Regions from separate parts of the Sporosarcina sp. E16_3 genome, predicted to be linked through region 2. Evidence: riboswitches for the same ligand, from Rfam matches in the RefSeq annotation. Region 2 holds a riboswitch; each other region holds the start of a gene.

The links. A riboswitch is a leader RNA that binds a small molecule or an ion and turns the genes downstream of it on or off. The one in region 2 is predicted to bind S-adenosylmethionine.
Region 1: linked by a shared signal. The riboswitch ahead of metA (homoserine O-acetyltransferase MetA) and the one ahead of I2483_RS13065 (cyclase family protein) in region 2 are both predicted to bind S-adenosylmethionine.
Region 3: linked by a shared signal. The riboswitch ahead of metK (methionine adenosyltransferase) and the one ahead of I2483_RS13065 (cyclase family protein) in region 2 are both predicted to bind S-adenosylmethionine.
Region 4: linked by a shared signal. The riboswitch ahead of I2483_RS14120 (bifunctional homocysteine S-methyltransferase/methylenetetrahydrofolate reductase) and the one ahead of I2483_RS13065 (cyclase family protein) in region 2 are both predicted to bind S-adenosylmethionine.

The regions. Positions count from the first base shown of each region.
Region 1 covers NZ_JADPRX010000031.1:7,946-11,315, reverse strand. Annotated here, with positions in the region: gene I2483_RS15565 (NUDIX hydrolase) at 1-697, shown strand, start outside; gene I2483_RS15560 (PP2C family serine/threonine-protein phosphatase) at 694-1,491, shown strand; gene I2483_RS15555 (hypothetical protein) at 1,664-1,843, opposite strand; SAM riboswitch class I at 2,027-2,134, shown strand; gene metA (homoserine O-acetyltransferase MetA) at 2,236-3,144, shown strand; gene I2483_RS15545 (hypothetical protein) at 3,206-3,370, shown strand, end outside.
Region 2 covers NZ_JADPRX010000022.1:17,058-20,427, forward strand. Annotated here, with positions in the region: gene I2483_RS13055 (ornithine cyclodeaminase family protein) at 1-77, shown strand, start outside; gene I2483_RS13060 (FadR/GntR family transcriptional regulator) at 113-805, shown strand; SAM riboswitch class I at 1,102-1,216, shown strand; gene I2483_RS13065 (cyclase family protein) at 1,444-2,181, shown strand; gene I2483_RS13070 (immunoglobulin-like domain-containing protein) at 2,613-3,092, opposite strand; gene I2483_RS13075 (hypothetical protein) at 3,284-3,370, shown strand, end outside.
Region 3 covers NZ_JADPRX010000029.1:15,373-18,742, reverse strand. Annotated here, with positions in the region: gene I2483_RS15060 (alpha/beta hydrolase) at 1-85, opposite strand, end outside; gene I2483_RS15055 (gamma carbonic anhydrase) at 205-717, shown strand; gene metK (methionine adenosyltransferase) at 999-2,195, opposite strand; SAM riboswitch class I at 2,386-2,503, opposite strand; gene pckA (phosphoenolpyruvate carboxykinase (ATP)) at 2,686-3,370, shown strand, end outside.
Region 4 covers NZ_JADPRX010000025.1:24,070-27,439, reverse strand. Annotated here, with positions in the region: gene I2483_RS14120 (bifunctional homocysteine S-methyltransferase/methylenetetrahydrofolate reductase) at 1-1,119, opposite strand, end outside; SAM riboswitch class I at 1,278-1,386, opposite strand; gene I2483_RS14115 (hypothetical protein) at 1,743-1,940, shown strand; gene I2483_RS14110 (ABC transporter substrate-binding protein) at 2,385-3,335, opposite strand.

The sequences.
Region 1 (3,370 bases), on a different contig from region 2:
CTTTTTTCACACCTATTTGCTTCCGAATCAGCTGACGCATGGAGCGCAATTGGTTGGTCGGTGGGTCAATGAAGAACAGACGGAGATAATGGCAATGTGGTCATATGATAATAGGGCTCATTACGAGACAGTTGACATTGGCATTCGGGCATCGGAAATGCATGCCGAAGCTCAAAACTATCGAAAATCATTAGCCCCATTATTTATTTCATCAAACGAAGAATTTTTCACTTCTACGGGGGATTACGAACAATCTAAACAAATCGTTGCTGTTAGTGGCTACATTGTCAATGAGGAAGGACACGTATTATTGGTACGGAACAATCACCGGAATGATACATATGAAATGCCGGGTGGGCGACTTGAGCTTGGTGAAACCTTGAAAGAGGCGGTTAAACGGGAAGTGCTAGAAGAAACAGGTATCCACGCTGAAATCGGTGATATGACAGGCGTTTATCAAAATGTAACGTCGGGCGTCATCTGCATGGTTTTTCGGGGGAGAGCGATGTCAGGTGTACCGGCCGCGCAGCCTCCTGAAACGATTGACGCACAATTTGTTGACTTTGATAAAGAACAAGTAGAAGACTGGATAAAGCGCCCGCAATTTGCATCTAGAGTGGATGATGCTCGAAATGACGATCCGATTGCTTATGAAAGTTATGAAGTGAGACCATATCGACTGATTGAGCGCTCATGAATAATCTCTCTTGGGTTGGAAGTGAAGAGGACTTTGTCGATAAACGGGATGTTCGGTGGGTTAATCGTGTGGCGGTTGGTCGTTTTGGAGGTAATTCTTCAGCGGGACAAACCAAGAATGAAGATGGCTGCATTATTTGGCAAAATGGGGATTGGGAATTCGCAGCTATTTTGGATGCACATAAAAGTGCAGAAAGTGCGAAACTTGTCATTGACACAATTGAACAGCATAAAGAAGATTTTGTAGAAATTTTAGAAATGAAGGAATCTCTGGATTTTAAATATTTGGAAGTGATACTACTTAAAATTTTTCAATCCGAGAAATTTCTGGATAAATGCAGGCGTGTCACAGGAGAAACGGCTTGTCTCATCATTGTCAGGAAAGCTAATTATGTATGGTGGTTTTCCGTTGGAGATTGCCTAGCATATGTATTACACCAGGACCTGATAGCCCTGAACCAATTTCAACTCAATCAAAGGCAGTTCTTTGAGTGGATTGGTCAAGTGAATACGTTTGGGCAAGCAGTACCATGCTACACGTCGGGGACGAGGGAATTGAGAAGAGGGAACAACCTTATTTTATTGTCGACTGATGGTTTAGTGGAATGCCCGGGGGAACCTTTTTCGGATCCGTCAAATCTTGTTGCTACACTGAATGAAAAAGAGCTTGATGAAGGTATTTCGCAGCTGTTGATGGAAATCGAAAGACAGAATGTACGAGACAGTACAACAATTATTGCGTGGAATGTGGAAGTAGAAAAGGAAGGCAGCATCCCGAGCAATCATTTTGGGTGAAGGGGAAAATCGCAGAAGGAAAAGAATTTGAAATCACCTGAGTTAAATGAAATCAAAGCTCTTTATATCAGATATAGGCTAAGGATAAATAATTCCCCGCACAAGAATGATACTTATGCGAGGTCTTATCTTTTACATGGCGGTTTTCAGTAGATCTTCTTAAGAAAAGAATTCATTTTCTCTTCTTTTCATTTGCGTTCATTCGTTCGCGTTTTGGTTGCAGGGAACGGAGTTCAGCAAACTCGCGGGCCATTTCTTCTTTCATGTCAGCCGGTTTTATTTTTTGGTTTTTCGGCGTTTGTGGTAATGACCGTGCGTTATTTCCACCAGTTTTGTTGTCATCTCTTCCCATTCTAACAACTCCCTTCATTTTTTCATTGCCTCGTTAATATGGCTTTCTAAAGTAATATTATTCAGCAACTTTCATGTTGGATTAACGGGAAAATTAAAATAAATATATTTCTTGCGGTGATTATCATCAAAAAAGACGGTTTACAATAGTGGTTTTAATAGTATAATAGTAAATAATTGAATATTCTTATCAAGAGAAGCTGAGGGATATGGCCCTATGAAGCTTCAGCAACCTCTGACATTGTCAGGAAGGTGCTACCTCCAACAAGATTTTTTTCTTGAGAGATAAGAACAGAGAGCCAAAATAAACCCTCTTTTCTTGTTTTATAGAAAAGTGGGTTTTTTATGTTGAATAATGAGATTCAAACCAAAGCGAAAAGGGAGAGATGACAGATGCCGATCAACATACCAAAACAATTGCCAGCAGGGGAACTATTAAAGAAGGAAAAAATATTCGTGATGGATGAGGAACGCGCAACATCCCAAGATATACGTCCTATGAACATCGCTATTTTAAATTTAATGCCTGAAAAAGAAAGAACCGAGTTGCAGCTACTACGTCTATTAGGAAATACACCGCTACAAGTAAATATTACGTTTATGAACACGGCCACTCATGATTCAAAAAACGTTAGTAAAACACATTTAAATGCATTTTATACGACATTTGAACAAGTGAAACATCGTCGTTTCGACGGATTAATCATTACGGGTGCCCCAATAGAACATTTGGAATTTGAAGACGTTAATTACTGGAAAGAAATAACGGAGATTATGGAATGGTCAAAAGAACATGTAACTTCTGTTTTACATATTTGTTGGGGTGCTCAAGCGGCACTCTATCACCATTATGGAATCGAGAAATTTGAATTGCCGAAAAAATGTTCAGGCGTTTTTACGCATCGCCTATCCGATCCGACGATTAATCTTGCGCGTGGCTTTAATGATGAATTTAAAGCACCACATTCACGTTATACATCCGTTTCAACAGAGGAAATCGAAAATGAACCTCGTCTACACTTACTTGCCAAATCAGAGGATGCAGGGGCATTCATCGTCATCTCTAAAGACAATAAACATATTATGATTACAGGTCATTTGGAATATGATGCGGATACGCTGGCGGAAGAATATGCCCGTGATTTGCAAAAAGGAGTTGCCATTGATATCCCTGAAAACTATTTTCCAAATGATGATCCAAGCAAAGAACCATTGAATACGTGGCGCTCTCATACCCACCTGCTCTTCTCCAACTGGCTTAATTATTATGTGTATCAAGAAACACCTTATGAATGGGAATAACTACTTAATGACCCTTTTGTCGTGAATTGCATAAGCTAATACGATAAGGGGGTTATGAGGGATGGGGTTGTTTATAAACAGAAATGGGCACCCGGATGTTTTTAAAAATAATGTAGACATTTTAGGGATGAATCAAGAACACTACAAAATAGATCCATTAGCGGAATGGATGAAGGAACAGAGCGAAGCGACTCACTCAGTTGGCGATCAGTTCAATATCATGGAA
Region 2 (3,370 bases):
CGGTAGGTGTATCTATTTTTGATATCCTAACAGCTAAGCTGATCTATGAGAGATATCAAAGTCTGGTTGAAGTTTAAAGTGTCCTTGGAAACATAAGAAAAGGAGGGTTGAAATGAAAGAATATAAAATGGACACTGTCCGTAGAAGCACCCTCTCGCAACAGGTGTTAGAACAAATTGTTCAGCTATTAATGAGTGGGCAGCTGAATCCGGGGGATAAATTGCCTCCAGAAATGAATTTGATGGAACAATTTGACGTTAGCCGGCCTGTACTGCGGGAAGCGCTTAGCTCTTTGGAGACCTTGGAAATCATTACGAGAAGGCCGCGCGGAGGTACGTTTATAAATGATAGGGTCGGAAGTAATCCATTTAAGGTAATGCTCGCGCTATCGATTAACAATGTTCCTGCGATCATTGAAGCACGCATGGCGTTAGAGTTGGGGCTTGTCACGATTGCAGCCGAGAAGATATCGGATGAGCAACTCGAAAAGATCAAAGAAACAATTGATAGCATTCAAGAAAATGCTGATAGTGATTATGGTCGTTTAGATAAGGAATTCCACAGATTGATTGCACAAAGCGCCAACAATCCAGTCGTCGAAGGAATGATAGATTCCCTGCTCATTACGCATGAGAAAACAGACAGCTTAATCACCTATCGAGAGCCTGATATTACAATTGAGCATCACTTAGCCATCTATGAGGCGTTGAAAAAAAGAGACCCGTACGAATCATTCACACAGATGTACAGGCATTTAAGCTATGTAAGAAAGAAAATAATGGCAGACTATAAGGAAAAACAGTAGCATCGAAAAGTTGGTACATACTTATGAGCTTTTTTGTTTGTCTAACTTGTCCGAGGGAAAAAGATGTGACTATATATGTAGAACAAATGAATGCCTATATTAACTGAGAGAAGGCGCGTTACAAGGGGTAGCCTCGCCCTAAGACTGGTGGGCGAAGCTGCTCGGCATCCCCTAGCGTCGCGGCGAATTTAATGGGATTCTATATCATCATATATATATAGAAAGTTTTATATATTCTGTATTGACAATTCATTCAGGAACATGTATTGTACTATTTAACAACTAAATACGTAACTTTCTTATCCAGAGAGGTGTAGGGACTGGCCCGATGATACCTCAGCAACAGACTTGTAAAAGTACTGTGCTAATTCCAGAAGCTTAAGTGTAATGCTTAGGGCTTGTAGATAAGAAGAGCAAAAAGCGATTATGCCAAAACCTCTTCTTGAAATTTAGAAGAGGTTTTTTGTTTCGTCTAGGCTCCGGGCGCCAGATGCTAGGGTCATAAGCTAAAGCTACTCTGCGGCAAAGAACGCCGCTACGCATCTTCATCTTATGCCTGTCGCATCTAAGCAGGCGCCCTTCGCTTTTGTTTTTTCTGGAGACTAAAGTTACCTTCAAAAGATGGAGGGAGAATTATTATGTCAAACGAATTAATCGATGCAATTGCTTTGTTAAAAAAGAAAGAATGGGTCGATTTAACACATACCTTTGGACCCGAATCACCCCATTTTTCAGCATTTGATGCAGCAGAGTTTACGACACTATTCGATCATGATGATGGTTTTTTTGCACAGAGCTTTAAATTTGCAGGACAGTATGGGACACATATTGATGCACCAATTCACTTCGTACGTGATACAAGATACTTGGATGAATTGGGTTTAAAAGAATTGGTATTACCGCTTGTTGTCATCGATAAATCAAAAGAATCCGATGCAAATCATGATTTTACATTAACTGTTGAAGATATTCTGAAGTTTGAAGCTCAGCACGGACAAATTGAGGCAGGTACATTTGTAGCACTACGCACAGATTGGAGCAAACGCTGGCCGGATAACGAGGCTTTTTGCAATAAAGATGCCGATGGGAATAACCGTATACCGGGTTGGGGTCTTGCTGCTTTGCAGTTTTTATTTGACGAAAGAAAAGTGAAAGCAGTTGGTCATGAAACATTCGATACCGATTCAGCCATAGACTTTCAAAAGAACCAAGCTCTTCTAGGCGAATATTACGTTCTTGAACAAGATACCTATCAAATTGAGCTATTAACAAACTTGGATAAAGTGCCTGCAAAAGGCGCAGTCATTTTTAATATCGTCCCTAAGCCGGAAAAAGCATCGGGATTCCCAGTCCGCTCATTCGCGATACTGCCATAAAAAAAGAGTCCGCTCATTTGCGCTCCTGCCGTAAGAAAAGAAAGAAGGTCCGCTCATTTGCGCTCCTGCCGTAAGAAAAGAAAGAAGGTCCGCTCATTCGCGCTCCTGCCGTAAGAAAAGAAAGAAGGTCCGCTCATTTGCGCTCCTGCCGCAAGAAAAAAAGAAGGTCCGCTCATTTGAGCTCATGCCGCAAGAAAAGAAAGAAGGTCCGCCCATTCGCGCACCTGTTGTAAGAAAAGAAAGAAGGTCCGCTCATTTGCGATCCTGTTATAAGAAAAGAAACGGATTGGCGTCAACGCATCATGGCAACAAACTGACAGAAGAGCAGCAATGTGAAAAATTGGAATTCATAGTGGGCGTGGCGAAGGAAGTTTGGGGATAAAAACTGATAAACCGGAACAAGGCTCATATGCTTTGTTCCGGTTTATTTATTATTCCACTGAAAACAGCGCGGCAACGGATAGTTCGTGCATTGGCTCACCTGTTGAAATAAAGGTTTTCACAAGACGGTATTCACCTGGAATCAGTGTCACGCCGAGTGCGTCGACCGAAAAAGTCTGGTTTGTTTTACTGCCAGCTGACAACATATTTCCATAGTCTTTGAAAGACGGGTTTTTTAAGAACACGGCATCTGAGTAGGTAATCATATACCACTGGTCATCTTTATTTACTTCTATATGATAAAACTCGCCTAACTGGTAATCGGATGAGCTGTCGTTTCGCACAAGCGTCTTAATGACGGGAGGCGAACCGATGAATGAATCTTCGTCCAATACAAGAGATAAACCTTCTTCTGATGAAAACATTTCCTGATCGGGCACGGGATCAGGCAGTGTAGAAACTGCTGGTTCTATCCCGCAGGCGGAGAGGGGTAGTATAAGAACAATTGCAATGGACAGTATTTTTTTCATGATGGACATACCTCCACTTCTAGCATATACCTTTGAGGGGGGGATAAACCTTGATTGAAATCAATAAATAGCTGTGGATAAGGTGATTCCTCTGACGATTAATTAGGTGTTATCCACATGTGGGTAAAATATAATGTGTAAATGAAACTTCATCCAATTGTTTTCGTATAACAGAGAAAGGGGTGGAGTCAATGAGACAGGAAATACAAGAACGACAAATGGAATTGACGATGATACGCACTGAGCGCGACCGGGTGACAAGGCGTCTTGGGGGCGCG
Region 3 (3,370 bases), on a different contig from region 2:
ATGCATTTCTACTATGATGTTCGTACACATTATGGACGATAGCCACGACAGCTTTTGGTGGCCCTTCTGCTTCCCATTTCCACATGGTCATCTTCCCCTTATCTACCTGTTTCTTTTATCTATCTATTCCCCTATTTAACTATATTAAAAACCTAATCTTTGTTAGGATAATTATACACTACCTAAAGAAAAGAGGAGAGCATCATGATTTATCCTTATAAAGGAAAAATGCCTGTAATTGATCCGTCCGTTTTCATTGGAGATTTCACGACGATTTCAGGTGATGTGACAATTGGTCCTGAATCGACAATTTGGTTCAATACGGTAATCCGGGGTGACGTATCTCCAACAATTATTGGACGTAAAGTAAACATTCAAGACTTATGCTGCCTTCACCAGAGCCCACAGTTCCCGCTTATACTTGAAGATGAGGTGACAATCGGACACCAAGTAACGTTACATAGTTGTACGGTGAAAAAAGGGGCACTTATCGGCATGGGTTCTATTATTTTGGACGGTGCTGAAATTGGCGAAGGGGCATTCATTGGCGCAGGCAGTCTCGTGCCGCCTGGTAAGAAGATTCCGCCGAATATGCTAGCACTCGGGTCGCCAGCCAAAGTTGTGCGTGAGCTGAATGACGAAGATCGTGCGGATATGGAACGGATTGTTCAGGAGTACGCCGAAAAAGGGCAGTATTATAAGAGTTTGCAACACTAATGAAAGAGCTGCCCTTGAAGGCAGCTCTTATTTTTTTACGTATAAAAAGATCACTAAGCCAATTAGCACAAAAAACAAAACAACCCCAACTAGTAGCAACAAACCTATTAAGCTTAAAGCCCCCATACTTTCTCCTCCTCAATCGTGTTTACTTTATAACAATTGTAACAGTTGATTATTGCTCGTCTAATGAGAGTGTGTACACTACGCCAAACCAAACATCCTCGACAGAAAAAAAGCCGGAAGACAGAGAGACCCTGGCTTCCGGCGTTTATACTAAATTATTTCCCTGCTAACTCTTTCAACGCTCCAGCTTTATCCGTTTGTTCCCACGGCAAATCAATGTCTGTACGGCCGAAGTGACCGTATGCAGCTGTTTGTTTGTAAATTGGACGGCGCAGATCTAGCATTTTGATGATACCTGCTGGACGAAGGTCAAACAGTCCACGCGTAAGCTCAACAAGTTTGCTTTCATCTACAGTGCCTGTCCCAAATGTATCAATAGAAATCGATACGGGTTGTGCAACACCGATTGCATAAGCTAGTTGCACTTCACAACGATCTGCAAGTCCTGCAGCCACAATGTTCTTCGCAACATAACGAGCCGCATATGAAGCTGAACGGTCCACTTTCGTCGCATCTTTCCCAGAGAACGCACCACCTCCATGACGCGCATAGCCACCGTATGTGTCGACGATGATTTTACGGCCAGTAAGTCCTGCATCTCCCTGAGGTCCCCCTATTACGAAACGGCCAGTTGGATTAATGAAGTACTTCGTGTCTTCATCAATTAAATCAGTTGGTACAACCGGGTTAATGACGAATTCTTTAATATCACTTTGGATTTGCTCAAGTGTTATTTCAGGGTGATGTTGCGCTGAAATAACAATTGTATCGATTCGTACAGGTTTATTGTTTTCATCATATTCAACAGTCACTTGCGTTTTCCCATCCGGGCGTAGATACGTAAGCGTTTCATCTTTACGCACTTGTGCAAGTCGGAATGATAATTTATGGGCTAAGCTGATTGGTAACGGCATCAGTTCCGGTGTTTCATTACAAGCGTAACCGAACATCAAACCTTGGTCACCTGCTCCAATTGCTTCAAGTTCGTCATCAGTCATCGAACCTTCACGTGCTTCAAGTGCCTGGTCAACGCCTGCTGCGATATCAGCTGATTGCTCATCGATTGCAGTTAAAACCGCAGATGTTTCCCAATCAAAACCGTATTTCGCACGTACATAACCAATTTCTTTAACAGTTTCACGCACAACTTTCGGAATATCGACATATGTTGTCGTCGTAATTTCCCCTGCAACAAGGACAAGCCCTGTAGTAATTGTCGTTTCACATGCAACACGCGCATTCGGATCTTCTGCCAATATAGCATCTAGAATAGCATCCGAAATTTGGTCACACATTTTGTCTGGGTGTCCTTCAGTTACCGATTCTGAAGTAAATAGTCGGCGGTTTGTCATTTTATTTCCTCCTTATATCCTACGAGATTGATACGGTACTCATATGTCCCATGTAGAGTCTTTTCTATATAGAAGAGACTACAAGCCATTGCGAGCTCTATACACGAGGATTAAGGGCGATATCATATAAAAAGCCCTTCGCTCACGTACTAATACATGAGGAAAGGCATGATTTCATAAGCACCTTTCACTCTTATCATACAAGGACCGTGCCTTGCTACAGGTTTGGCACCTTCGCGCAGACAAAATGTCTTTGCAGGTTGCCGGGTTTCATTGGGCCTGACCCCTCCACCAGCTCGGGATAAGAGTATCCGTTCAACTATATATGCTACGAAAAATCCTGTTGCATGTCAAATCTTTTTACCCATTTCACGTATAAATACTTGAGGTTTGAATTAGTATAGTTTATTATTCTTAATGTGTTATACTAATTCAATAATGTGATGACACCCAATTGATTGGGACTATATGCAAAGGACGGTACATACTTATGATATCTGCGAAAATTAGTGATGACCTTAACAAACTTCTTTCTGGTAAGAATGTAAACATTCAACTTTCAGTTCCACAACTTGTTGAAAAAGCTATTTCACGTGGTGAAGCTCAATTGACATCAGATGGAGCGGTTACGGCTCAGACAGGAAAATATACAGGTCGTTCACCAAAGGACAAATATATTGTTGAGGAAGCGTCCTCCAAAGACAAAATCGATTGGGGCAACGTCAATCGTCCAATCTCTTCTGAAATTTTTGATTCATTATATACTAAAGTAATTACACATTTAAAAGCAAAAGACGAGCTGTTCGTCTTCAAAGGTTTCGCTGGCGCAGATCCAGCTTCACAATTATCCATTCAAGTTGTGAATGAATTTGCATGGCATAACCTGTTTGTTCACAACTTGTTCATCCGCCCAACTGAAGAAGAGCTCATGAAACATGAATCACAATTCACAATCGTTTCGGCTCCTTCATTTAAAGCAAATCCTGCAATCGATGGTACGAATTCTGAGACATTCATTATCGTATCGATGGAAAAACGCATTGTTCTTATCGGCGGAACTGAATACGCTGGCGAAATGAAAAAATCAATCTTCTCAATCATGAACTACTTGCTTCCTGAAAAAGGTATTATGCCAATGCACTGTTCAGCAAACGTTGGTGAAGACGGCGATGTTG
Region 4 (3,370 bases), on a different contig from region 2:
TGACGCCATTGAAGCATTACATATTCTTGGTGTTGCCAATGAATTATCGGCCAATGTAATGGCATCCACACCAGCATCCTTTAACGCCTGCGCCCCCTTAAAGAACTCACTCGTATTTAAATGTTTGGGTGCATCAAGTTCAACAATTATCGAATGCCTTTTTTTCACTGTTTCAAGCAATGTTGGCAGTTTCGATTCCTTTGACGGTGACTCTACAATCCCTATTTCCGCTTCCTTCTTTTCAATAAATTTCTCTTGAATCGGTTCACGATTTGTAAGTCCCTTCACAAGTGCACGAATATGTTCTGGCGTCGTACCACAACATCCACCTATTAAACTGACCCCTTCTTTTCGAAAATTCATTGCTAATTTCTCAAAATATTCAGGCTCATTTTCATAAAACAATTTCCCATCCTTATATCCTGGATAACTAGCATTTGGATACACTGAGAGTAATGCACGCTTCATTAATGGAACCGTTTCTAAAGATTCAAGCATATGATGGGGACCGAGGCGGCAGTTGACACCAACGATATCCGCGCCTAGATCTTCCAACTGTTGCAAAGCATCCGCTAGCTCCAACCCATTTTGAAGTACCCCAGCTTCATGCATCGAAACGTTCGTAATAATTGGGATATCTGTCTCCTCACGTGCAATTTTCAGCACCGTTGTTAATTCATCAAAATCGTAATAAGTTTCTAAAAGTAGGCCATCCACTCCTTCTAGAAGTAGGCAATACAATTGTTCCCTAAAGCTGCGCTTGATTTCCTCCTCGGTACCAATGGATGTTCGAGACCCATGAATACCCCCGATAGTCCCTAGGATGAACGTATCTTTACCAGCGGCTTTTTTGGCAATTTGGACTGCTGCTTTATTTATTTTTTTTACACTGTCCTCCAAACCATAACGTGCTAACTTAATATAATTGGCGCCATACGTATTCGTTTGAATAATATCCGCACCTGCCTCTATATAGGCCCGATGGATGTGAAGCACTTGTTCAGGATGCGTCAAGTTCAGCTCCTCAAAACATAGATCCACACCGTGTGTATAGAGAAGAGTTCCCATTGCTCCATCACCAATCAAAATGCGTTCTTTCATAGTCTCTACTAAATTCATTACTATCACTTACTCCTTTCACTTTCCTCGAGTCCCGCCCCAAAACTTTTTCCTCGTTCTTTAAAATAAGTTACTTATTGGAATAAATTATTAAAATAAAAAAGAGCCTCTTCCTGTGTTACATAAAGGAAGTAGACTCTAAATCTGAATAAGTCTTCTCCTCATCTACCAAGTCGTTTTATCGACTTGCTGGAATTAGCACCATGCCACAAAATGGCGGTTGCTGAGGTGTCATCGGGCCAGTCCCTATACCTCTCTAGATAAGAAAAACTATTAAGTTGGTTTTGCTTCGTTACGTTATTACAGACTTTACATCATTGTTGGAAAATTAGCAACACATTTACATAAATTAATTAATTGTTTCATAGTTTCAGTTTGTTTTTTCACCCAAACACCCTAGTTACTTGAATAGGATTTTGCTATCCTTGATATAATTAATCAAGTCCCCTCAGCTACACTCACCGATTTCATTCAAGAAAAAGAGAGCTGAACGCACATAACAATATTACGACTAATGACCACCGTCCCCACCATAACCCTGCATATAATAAACTATAAGAACAATAACGAACGACCAGTATACTCAGTTGTTGTTCCCATCAAATTGAAGGGAGGTCATTGACTTGAAAACTTCCTTAGGCATCTGGATTGGTTGGCTAGCAATAATTTTAGCGGCTGCAGGGTTCTTTTATGCACCTTATTGGTTAGGTGGTGGCGCACTCGTTTTAGGCTTAGTCTGTTTAGCTTCTCCACAAAAAGCATTGGCATGGATTTCAATCCTGCTTGGAGCCATTGTGATAGTAATTACGATGTTCCAGTAGCTGGATCATTAGTGATAGTTCAAGGCGTGTTTGGGTTCCCCACCATACATGCCTTTTTTATTTCATTTGATTTGTATGCTTGCGATCTATTATGTAGTTTGAAATAGAGAATTTCATTGAATTCGCTACAGCGCTAGGGGATGCCTCCCGCGCTAAGCCAAGCAGCTACGCCGCCTTACAAGGGCTCCGGCTACCCCTTGTAAGGCGCCTTCGCTCAGTTTATTATAGGTATTTCATTTGTTCAACATTTATAGTTAACTTTTTCGCAGTCCAGCCACATGAACGGGACCCCAAAACGTCGTTTGTGATAAAGTATCATAAAAAAGAAGCGGTGGAAAAGTAAATTATGTATAAGAAAAAAGCCCTGTGAAGCGAGTAAACATCGCATCACCAGGCTTTTTTCTGTTTCGACTTTTTTTGTTATTTTATTTCATTTCATTAATATTACTTCCTCAAGAAGTAATCCTCAATATCATCTAGCATTAAGTTCGCTGCTAAAACACCACCAGCAGTGTTCCAAATGATATCATTTACTTGTGAGACGTTTCCACTTTTCGCGACATTTAGATTTTTAAATAGTGGATCCTCAATCCAGTCGTTTGTAAGCTTCGTTGCTTCGTTATCCCCAGTTTCATAAGTAAAGTAAAAGAGTACATCCCCGTCCATTGCAGGAATCCGTTCTTTCGTAAGACCTTTTTCAGCAAAATCATCCACATCTTGTCCATCTGCACGCGCAAATCCAAGTTGATCTAGAATCACACCTGAGAAGGAATCTTTATGGTAAATGCGTACATCTCCCGCCATAAAGCGAACCATTGATATTTTTTTCTTCGTTTGGTCCCCTAATTCAGTTTTGATTGTTTCAACGCGATTATTATATGCACCTAATACCTCATTACCTTTTTCTTCTTGATTTACTGCTTTCGCATACAATTTAAAGTTTTCCTGCCAATCCCCGCGAAGTGTTTCTGCAAAAACAGTTGGGGCAATTTTACTTAACTGTTCGTAAACTGCTTCATGGCGCATTTTATTCCCGATGATCAGATCTGGTTTTAAAGATGCTATCTTTTCTAAACTTGGTTCTGATTCAACACCCACAGATTCAGTACCTGTCATGTCCATATGATCATACCAAACTTTTTCAGCGGGTGATTGAACTGCACCTACAGGCTGAATTCCCATTGATAGAAGGGCTTCAGCCCCTTCATTTGTTAAGATTACGATACGTTTTGGTGTTCCTTTTACATCTGTACTCCCCATTGCATGCTCGACAGTATATGATTCCACATCAGCTGGTTGTGCACTCTCACCTGAATCTTTTGACTCCTTAGTAGCCCCACAAGCCGCTAATACAAGAATACTCATAATAAATATGAGGGATATTATTTTTCGCATGTTCATTTTTCCTCCTGTTAATTGAGAATGAAAAT